2 regions of the Pseudomonas sp. JZ114 genome follow, and region 2 is predicted to be linked to the other one. Evidence: riboswitches for the same ligand, from Rfam matches in the RefSeq annotation. Region 2 holds a riboswitch; the other holds the start of a gene.
What was found. A riboswitch is a leader RNA that binds a small molecule or an ion and turns the genes downstream of it on or off. The one in region 2 is predicted to bind cobalamin.

Region 1 (4,122 bases), 580 kb from region 2:
AGCAGTCTGAACAGGGCTGTCGGGGCGTTGCCAATGACTACAATGCTGCCGGGCAGATAGGGCTCCCACAGCGACAGCGCCACCATGCTGCGCGTTTCACCCGTTGCTTTTGCCAGTGCCGGGACGCGCTCGTCATTCAGAAAGCATAAGGGACGTTCACCGAACAGGCGTCGGGTCAGGCCGTGCCTGACCATTTCGACATCACAGAGGATAGAGGCCTGCGCCTCCACGGCGGCAAGACCGGCTTCCATGGCATGTGGGCTGAAGTGCAGCGCTTCCACAATCTCCGGTTCGCCACAGGTATGCACCAGGCGCATGGCAATCTGCGCCTGGTCAGGGTCGAAGCGGCTGAGGTCGGTCAATGTCCTGATCTGCTCAAAGGACTGACGCTCGATGGCCTCCGGGTCGCGCTGATAATCGAAGGGCATGCAATCAATCCGCCGGGGTCAGTTTCTGAACACCTTTGAGCGGCGCTGCCTGGGCAGGTGACAGAGCATGATCATGACTGTGGTCATGATCGTGGTGGTGGTGGTGATGACCATGATGGTGATGATGGTGGTGGTCATGATCGGCATCGGTGCCAATACCGCGCACATGGTGGTGGTGTCCGAACTGGGGAGCACCGACACGGTCTTCGAAGCCGATGATCTGCTCGCGGTAATGACAAAGCTGGCAGTTCATGTTGCCAGTGCCTTCCTCGGTTTCATGGAGTTTGTCCACCAACGCCTCGATGACCAGGGGATGGTCGTTGAGATAACCGGCCTTGACAACCCGTACTTCAGGATGCGCCTCGGCATAGGCATCTACGTCTGCATAGATGCGATCGATCAGGCGTCCTGTGAAAAGGAAGTAGGGGAATACGATGACATTGCGGTAGCCCAGGCGATGCACGACAGGCAGCGCGTCGGCTACCAGCGGCTTGGTTACGCCGGAATAGCAGGTCTCGGCCCAGGCGAAGCCCATGCCTTCCCACAGAAAGCGCGTGATCTTGGTGATGTTGGAGTTGGCGTCAGCATCGGACGCGCCTCGCCCGACAACGACCAGGAGGGTTTCATCGCGACGGTAATCATCGCCAAACTGCGCTTCGGCCGCCTCGATACGATCGCGTGCAGCGCGCATCATCTTGGCGTTGACGCCCAGTTCCACTCCGTAGGTGATCTTGACTTCCGGGTTCGCGGCCATGAACTCGTTGAGTTCGCTGGGAATGTCGTTCTTGGCATGGCCGGCGGCCATCAGCATGCCAGGAATGGCGGTAATGTTGCGAGCACCTTCTGCGATCAGCTTGTTAAGGCCTTCAGCAATGGTCGGGCGGGCGAATTCGAGAAAGCCTGTGGTGCACAGACGATCCGGAAAGCGGCTCTTGAGGTGTTCGGCGAGGCGGAAGAACTCTTCGACGCCCGGCCTGCTGCGAGTGCCATGCCCCACGACGAGAATGGCGGGTGCGCTGTTACTTAATGTCATCAGGTGTTCTCAGCTGTATCACGGGTGTAGAACCAGGCGCTCAGCCAGCCCAGCACAATCCAGAAAACGGCATTGGAGACAAGTGCTGCCAACTGGAAATGTTGCTGCAGGGATTCAGGGGCCAGGCTTGCCTGTTCGGCAGGTTGTGGTGCGCCAATTATATGGGGCAGCGCAAAAAGGGCCAATGCGGCCAGACGCAACACCCTATGGCGGGTGAAAAATAGCAGGGCCAGGGCGCAGGCTGTGGCAGCCGCGGTGCCGATCCACCAGCCTTGCCGTGCGGTCAGTTCAGCCGCTGCGGTGCCGGGCAGTTCCGGTGGCAGCCCCAGGGAGGGCGCAAGACAAAAGGTCAGATAGCCGGTAGCGCCCCAAAGCAAGCCATGCCAGGCGTGGCGCGGGGCTCGTAGCGTAAACAGGCCTGCCAATATCAGGCTGAATCCAACCGCAACGACCAGGTTGCCGCCGAGTGTCGAAAGCGTTCGTTGCCAGCCGTCTTCAGGCGCCCAGGCCTCGTCGTCATGGTGGTGAGCAGGTGTGTCAGCGGCATGCGCGTGCGCTTCACCCGCTACCTCATAGGTTTCGGCTTCCAGGATCAGCGGCGTGATCCAAAGATTCTGCAGTACGCTCAGGAGCAGTGCCGCCAGTAGTCCGGCAAAGCCGGCTGTAAAGGCAATCCGTTTGTACATGTCACAGCCTCAATGGCAGGGGAAGCCTTCACTATGACGGGTGTCATGAGCGCCATTATGAAGGGCGTCGATGTGTGAGAAGCCGGCTAGAAAGACCAGGCCTGCTCCCAACACGCACGCCAGGGCGGCGGCAGTCAGGCGTTGAGTCAGGGTGCCGGATGCCGTAGGCACATGAGACAGGGATTGGCTATTCATGGATTCCCTCCTAGGAGTGTGGCGAGGATGAGGGAACGCACGAAGGCGCGGTCGCTTGCGCGCCACGCCATTCAGCTGCGCCCGCCCACCGCGGGTTGCTCAATCGTCAATCAGGCCGGTCTCCGGACTTGTGAAGGGGGTGGAGCAAGGGGCTCCAACGCCTGCAAGATCGGCCTTCCCATGCTCTACAGCCGAGCACAGTGGATATCGATCTACACTCACGTACCGTTGCGGGGGCAGTGCCGGACTTGAACCGGCTTCCCGTTTCACCGCCACGAACCGCGTGGCGACACCTGAAATCAGGCGCAAGCAGACCACGAACACGGGCGAAGCGTCAACTTCATCGATTGACACTCCAGAGTGTCGCTCGTAGCCTTTGCGCCTTCAGGGTGCTTTGGCACATGACCAAAGCTAAGAGGGAATGCGGTGCGAGACCGCAGCTGCCCCCGCAACTGTAAACGGTTGTTTAATCGATGCTTTTCAGGAAGCCACTGCTCTTGGGCGGGAAGGCGAGAAGCGTTGCCGTGAGCCAGGAGACCTGCCTTGAACACATTTCAGAATGCGGCTGCACGTGTGAGCCGTATTCTTTCCGACAACCGGGCGGGGTGATCCGGTGTGGCGTCTGGACTGCGTATGAGCGCGTCTTCGTCATGCCTGCCTGTCCCTTTTTCATAAGGCAGCTCATGAAAACCTTGGCCAAGATTCCTGTCACAATCATTACCGGCTTTCTCGGCGCCGGCAAAACCACATTGCTGCGCCATATTCTGGAAAATGCCCAAGGGCGGCGCATCGCCGTCATTGTGAATGAATTCGGTGAGCTGGGTATCGACGGTGAAATCCTGAAGCAGTGCAGCATCGGATGTACCGAAGAAGAAGCCGCAGGCCGGGTATTCGAGCTGGCTAACGGCTGTCTGTGCTGTACCGTGCAGGAAGAGTTCTTTCCGGTGATGCGCGACCTGGTGGCCCGACGTGCCGATATCGACCACATCCTGATCGAGACGTCTGGCCTGGCGCTGCCCAAGCCGCTCGTACAAGCCTTCCAGTGGCCGGAAATCCGTAATGCATGCACCGTGGATGCCGTTGTCACCGTGGTGGATAGCCCGGCGGTTGCCCTGGGTACGTTTGCGGCCTATCCCGAAAAAGTCGATGCCCAGCGTCAGCTGGACCCCAACCTGGATCACGAGTCCCCACTGCATGAGCTGTTCGAGGATCAACTGGCAAGCGCCGATCTGGTCATCCTGAACAAGGTCGACCAGATGCCGCAAATGGCCCTGGCGGCCGTGCGTAGCCAGATCGAGAGCGAATTGCCAGCGTCCGTGAAAATCATCGAAGCGAGCAATGGGCAGCTGCCGTTGTCTGTCCTGCTGGGGCTGAATGCCGAGGCCGAGCTGCATATCGACGCGCGAAAGACGCATCACGACCATGAGCCTCATGAGGAGCATGATCATGACGAATTCGACTCGTTTGCGGTCGATCTGCCAGAGGTAGAGGAGAGTGTCTTGCTGGACGCATTGACCGGGCTGGTGCAGCGCCACGGCATCCTGCGTATCAAGGGCTTCGTCGCCATCAAGGCCAAGCCGATGCGCCTGCTGGTGCAAGGGGTAGGTACCCGCTTCGACAAGCACTTCGATCGTGCCTGGAAGGCGGATGAGGTTCGGCAGACACGTCTGGTCGTGATTGGCCAGGATCTGGATCAGGCTGCCATCAGCGCTGAACTCCGCAGCGTACTGGCTTAATACGATGCATCTCCTCAGGACTCAGCCCGGCGGCTTTACTCCCG
Region 2 (4,122 bases):
CCGTGGGATAATTGCGCTGGGTTGGCCCAAGCTGGGCGATCTACGGGCTTATCCGGATGAAAAGGCAATCAAGATCAAGCTTTCCGAGTATACGACCCAGCATAGTGAGTCAATGTTGGACACGTGGGCGTCGGCGCTCAAGACGCTAACCCACGACATTAGGGTAGGCGATGCCTTAGTCGTGTATGACCATAGGACGCGTCAGTACTGGCTGGGACATGTTACAGGTGGGTACAGCTATGATCCGCGTGAATGCGAGGAGTGGCCCAACCTGAGACAAGTCAGGTGGTATGCACAGATTCCCCGTGCGCAGCTCAGCGTCAAGGCGCGCAATGCATTGAGTGCGGTGCAGGGCTGTCAGTTGCGCCAGGAAATTTGGCAGCAGCTCGACTCACTCAGCCGTGGTGATTTTCAGCCGGGCGAGCAGGAGGCCGACACTATCCTGAGTGTTCGACAGGATATGGAAGCACAGGCTCGCGAACTGATTGCTGATCGGCTCGATCGTCTTTCCGAGGCGCAGATCATCCAGCTGGTATCCGGTCTGGTACGCGCCATGGGATTTATCACCAAACAGCCTCCTGCGTCCAACGGCAGCCTGGCTATCGAGGCTTCCCTGGATGGCCTGGGTCTGCATCCCCCTCATGTAAAGGTCCAGGTTCAGCATCGTCAAGGTGCCGTAGGCGGTGAGACTTTGCGAGAGCTTCTGAACTGTCTGAAGGCTGACGACAAGGGTATTTTTGTCAGTACATGCGGCTTCAGCCAGGAGGCTATCTATGAGGCCGAGCGCGCCGGTCAATTGGTGGCTCTGATGGACATGGATCAGTTAGTCGACATGCTTCTGGTGCATTACGAGTCTCTGGATCTGGAGCTGAAATCTCTGATTCCCTTGACGCGAATCTACTGGCCAGCCTCCTGAACGCAGCAGAAATAAAAAAGCCCCGGCACTGGCCGGGGCTTTTCACGATGGCCTGTTACTCTTCAAAGTGCCAGGCATCGTAGAGTTCGCTGGCAGAAGCGCTTGCCACTTCCTTGCGTGCCTTGAGCCAATCGGTCAGGGCCTGACGGTCTTCCTCGGTGGGCGAGCCGTAGCGCTTGTTTGCCATGATAGTGCCTTCGATCCAGGTTTCGCCGAAGCCACCCATGTAGTCCAGGTTACGGGACTCGACGAAATCGACGAAATCGCTCAGCAGCGCTTCTAGCGCTTCGTCTTCAAGCGATTCCTTGAAATCAGCCTTGAGCTCGAATGCCAGTTCCTGGAACTCGCCCAGATAGAGCTTCTTGCGGATACGGCGCTTCATGCGGCTAAGACGGGGATCGTTGGCAGTAGATTCGGACATAGGGAGACCTGTAGCTCGATAACTTCATGGCCAGCCAAAGGGTTTGACTGGATGGAAAGCGGCGCATTATCACCAGCTTCAGCCAGCATGGCTATCAAATATGATAGCGCGGTGACGATAAAGCGAAATGAATCTGTCGCGCCGGTGGATTTTCTGCGCAAAGATTTATCCCCATTTGCCATGACTTTCGTTGACGCTCCCAGGGCTTGCCCGTAACCTGCGCGTCTGCTTGAGGTGCCTCGTGACATGGGTCGACGAGGTGAAACAGGGAAGCCGGTAGCAAGCCGGCGCTGCCCCCGCAACGGTAGGTGAGTTGAACGTCGCACAGGCCACTGGACAGCTGTCTGGGAAGGCGCGGCGGAGGAGTTTTTTCCGCTCACGAGCCCGGAGACCGGCCTCAGGCGTTACACGGCAATGCGGAGGGCATTGATCGTCGCACAGGGCTAATGGCGTTGTGCGTCGTTGCCTCGTCTGTATCCTTGCGGAGCAGATCTTTCCGTTCGCCTCAGCCCTTGCCTGAAGGAGAGCGTCATGAGTGATACCCCGGAAACCCCCACCTCGTTACCTGTCGATGATGCGCGAAATGAGCGCCACCGTGAGCGAATGGTCCGTAAGAAAGCTGTCATGGACGAGCGGATCGCCAATGCACAGAATGAGCGAGGCTTGCTGCTGGTACACACCGGTATCGGCAAGGGCAAGAGCAGCTCTGCCTTTGGCATGGTGGCCCGAGCCTTGGGGCATGGACTGAAAGTGGGCGTCGTACAGTTCATCAAGGGACGCGTCAGTACCGGTGAGCAGATGTTCTTCCAGCGGTTCCCCGAGGAGGTCCGTTACCATGTGATGGGCCAGGGATTCACGTGGGAGACCCAGGATCGTCAACGGGACATCGAAAACGCTGCCAGTGCCTGGGCTGTGGCCAAAGCATTATTGAGTGATCCTGAAATAGCACTCGTAGTGCTTGATGAACTGAATATCGCATTCAAGCATGGCTACCTGAAAGTTGAAGACGTGCTGGCGGATATCGAGGCGCGTCCGGTCTCCCAACACGTTGTCGTAACGGGGCGCGGTGCACCGCAGGCGCTGATCGATGCGGCTGATACCGTCAGTGAAATGGGCTTGGTCAAGCATGCCTTCCAGAGCGGCATTCGCGCCCAGAAAGGAATCGAATTTTGAACCTGCATGATCATCGTCGGTGTCCGGCGCTCCTGGTTGCTGCGCCGGCCTCCGGCCAGGGCAAGACCAGTGTAACGGCAGCCCTGGCACGTCTGCATACAAGACAGGGCCGCAAGGTCCGTGTATTCAAGTGCGGCCCGGACTTTCTCGATCCCATGATCCTGGCCCGTGCGAGCGGTGCGCCGGTGTACCAGCTTGACTTGTGGATGGTAGGGGAAGAAGAAAGTCGCCGGCTGCTATGGGAAGCGGCAGGCGAAGCTGATCTGATCCTTATCGAAGGCGTCATGGGGCTGTTTGACGGCACGCCGTCTAGTGCGGACCTGGCACGTCGCTTCAATGTGCCGGTACTGGGTATTATTGAGGCGACCGGCATGGCGCAGACCTTTGGGGCATTAGCCTACGGTCTTGCACATTATCAGGCGGATCTGCCCTTTGCTGGCGTACTGGCCAATCGTGGCTCCAGCGCCCGGCAGACCGAGCTGCTCAAGGCCAGTTTGCCAAGCGGTATGCGCTGGTTTGGTGCCTTGCCGCGCAACTCGGGTATCGAGTTGCCGAGCCGGCATCTTGGGCTGATCCAGGCTGACGAGTTGTCGGATCTGGATGCACGTCTGGACGCTGCGGCCGATGCCATTGCTGCCAGTGCCGATACCTCACTACCGGAGCCTGTGCTGTTTCAGGCCCCTATGAAGAAGAGCGTCGAACCGCTGCTGGCTGATGTGCGCATCGGGGTTGCACGCGACGCGGCACTGTCGTTTCTGTATCAGGCGAACCTTGATCTTCTACGCGCTATGGGCGCTGAGATTCGGCATTTTTCAGTGTTGCAGGACCAGCAGTTACCGGAAGTAGACAGTCTCTACTTGCCGGGCGGTTATCCTGAATTACATATTCAACAGCTGTCTGGAAATACCGCCATGCAGTCTGCTATTCGGGCGCATCATGCCGCAGGCAAGCCCATTCTGGCCGAATGCGGGGGGATGCTCTATCTGCTGGAGCGCCTGGCTGACAAGACAGGCGAGCAGGGCGAGATGGTTGGACTTCTCGAAGGGGAAGCTACCTTGCAGCCACGTCTTACTGCACTGGCGCTGCAAAGCGTTGCCTTCGATAGCGGCACCTTGCGTGGCCATACGTATCATCACTCATCCTTGGAATCGCCACTGGCTCCAACGTTGCGTGGTATCTGCCCCAATGGCAAGGCCACGGCGGAGTCGGTGTTCCAACAGGGCCGCCTGACTGCCAGCTACATTCACTTCTACATGCCATCCGCCCCCGAAACGGCGGCTGCCCTGCTAGCACCATGAATCCTCACGCCTTTCCTTCCGCCGAGCAGGCCGGCGTCTATCGTGCTATCGCCGAACGACGTGACATGCGTCATTTCAGTGGCGGCCATGTACCGGAGGATCAGCTGCGGCGGCTGTTGAGCGCTGCTCATCAAGCGCCAAGCGTAGGCCTCATGCAGCCATGGCGCTTCATGCGCATTACTGATCAGGAGCTGCGTGCCGAGCTTTACCGGCTGGTCGAGTCCGAGCGTGTCTGCACGGCAGAGGCGCTGGGTGAGCGTAGCGATGAGTTCATGCGGCTCAAGGTGGAGGGCATAAAGGAGTGTGCCGAGCTG

Region 1: it holds a riboswitch for cobalamin, as region 2 does, so the genes downstream of both, JQR90_RS08660 (CbtB domain-containing protein) here and cobO (cob(I)yrinic acid a,c-diamide adenosyltransferase) in region 2, are expected to answer to the same signal.

The regions. Positions count from the first base shown of each region.
Region 1 covers NZ_CP069256.1:1,852,511-1,856,632, forward strand. Annotated here, with positions in the region: gene JQR90_RS08645 (precorrin-8X methylmutase) at 1-428, opposite strand, end outside; gene JQR90_RS08650 (sirohydrochlorin chelatase) at 433-1,461, opposite strand; gene JQR90_RS08655 (CbtA family protein) at 1,461-2,147, opposite strand; gene JQR90_RS08660 (CbtB domain-containing protein) at 2,157-2,342, opposite strand; cobalamin riboswitch at 2,439-2,654, opposite strand; cobalamin riboswitch at 2,713-2,902, shown strand; gene cobW (cobalamin biosynthesis protein CobW) at 3,026-4,078, shown strand; gene cobN (cobaltochelatase subunit CobN) at 4,083-4,122, shown strand, end outside.
Region 2 covers NZ_CP069256.1:2,436,457-2,440,578, reverse strand. Annotated here, with positions in the region: gene JQR90_RS11330 (restriction endonuclease) at 1-916, shown strand, start outside; gene JQR90_RS11325 (YggL family protein) at 972-1,337, opposite strand; cobalamin riboswitch at 1,553-1,751, shown strand; gene cobO (cob(I)yrinic acid a,c-diamide adenosyltransferase) at 1,869-2,510, shown strand; gene JQR90_RS11315 (cobyrinate a,c-diamide synthase) at 2,507-3,808, shown strand; gene bluB (5,6-dimethylbenzimidazole synthase) at 3,805-4,122, shown strand, end outside.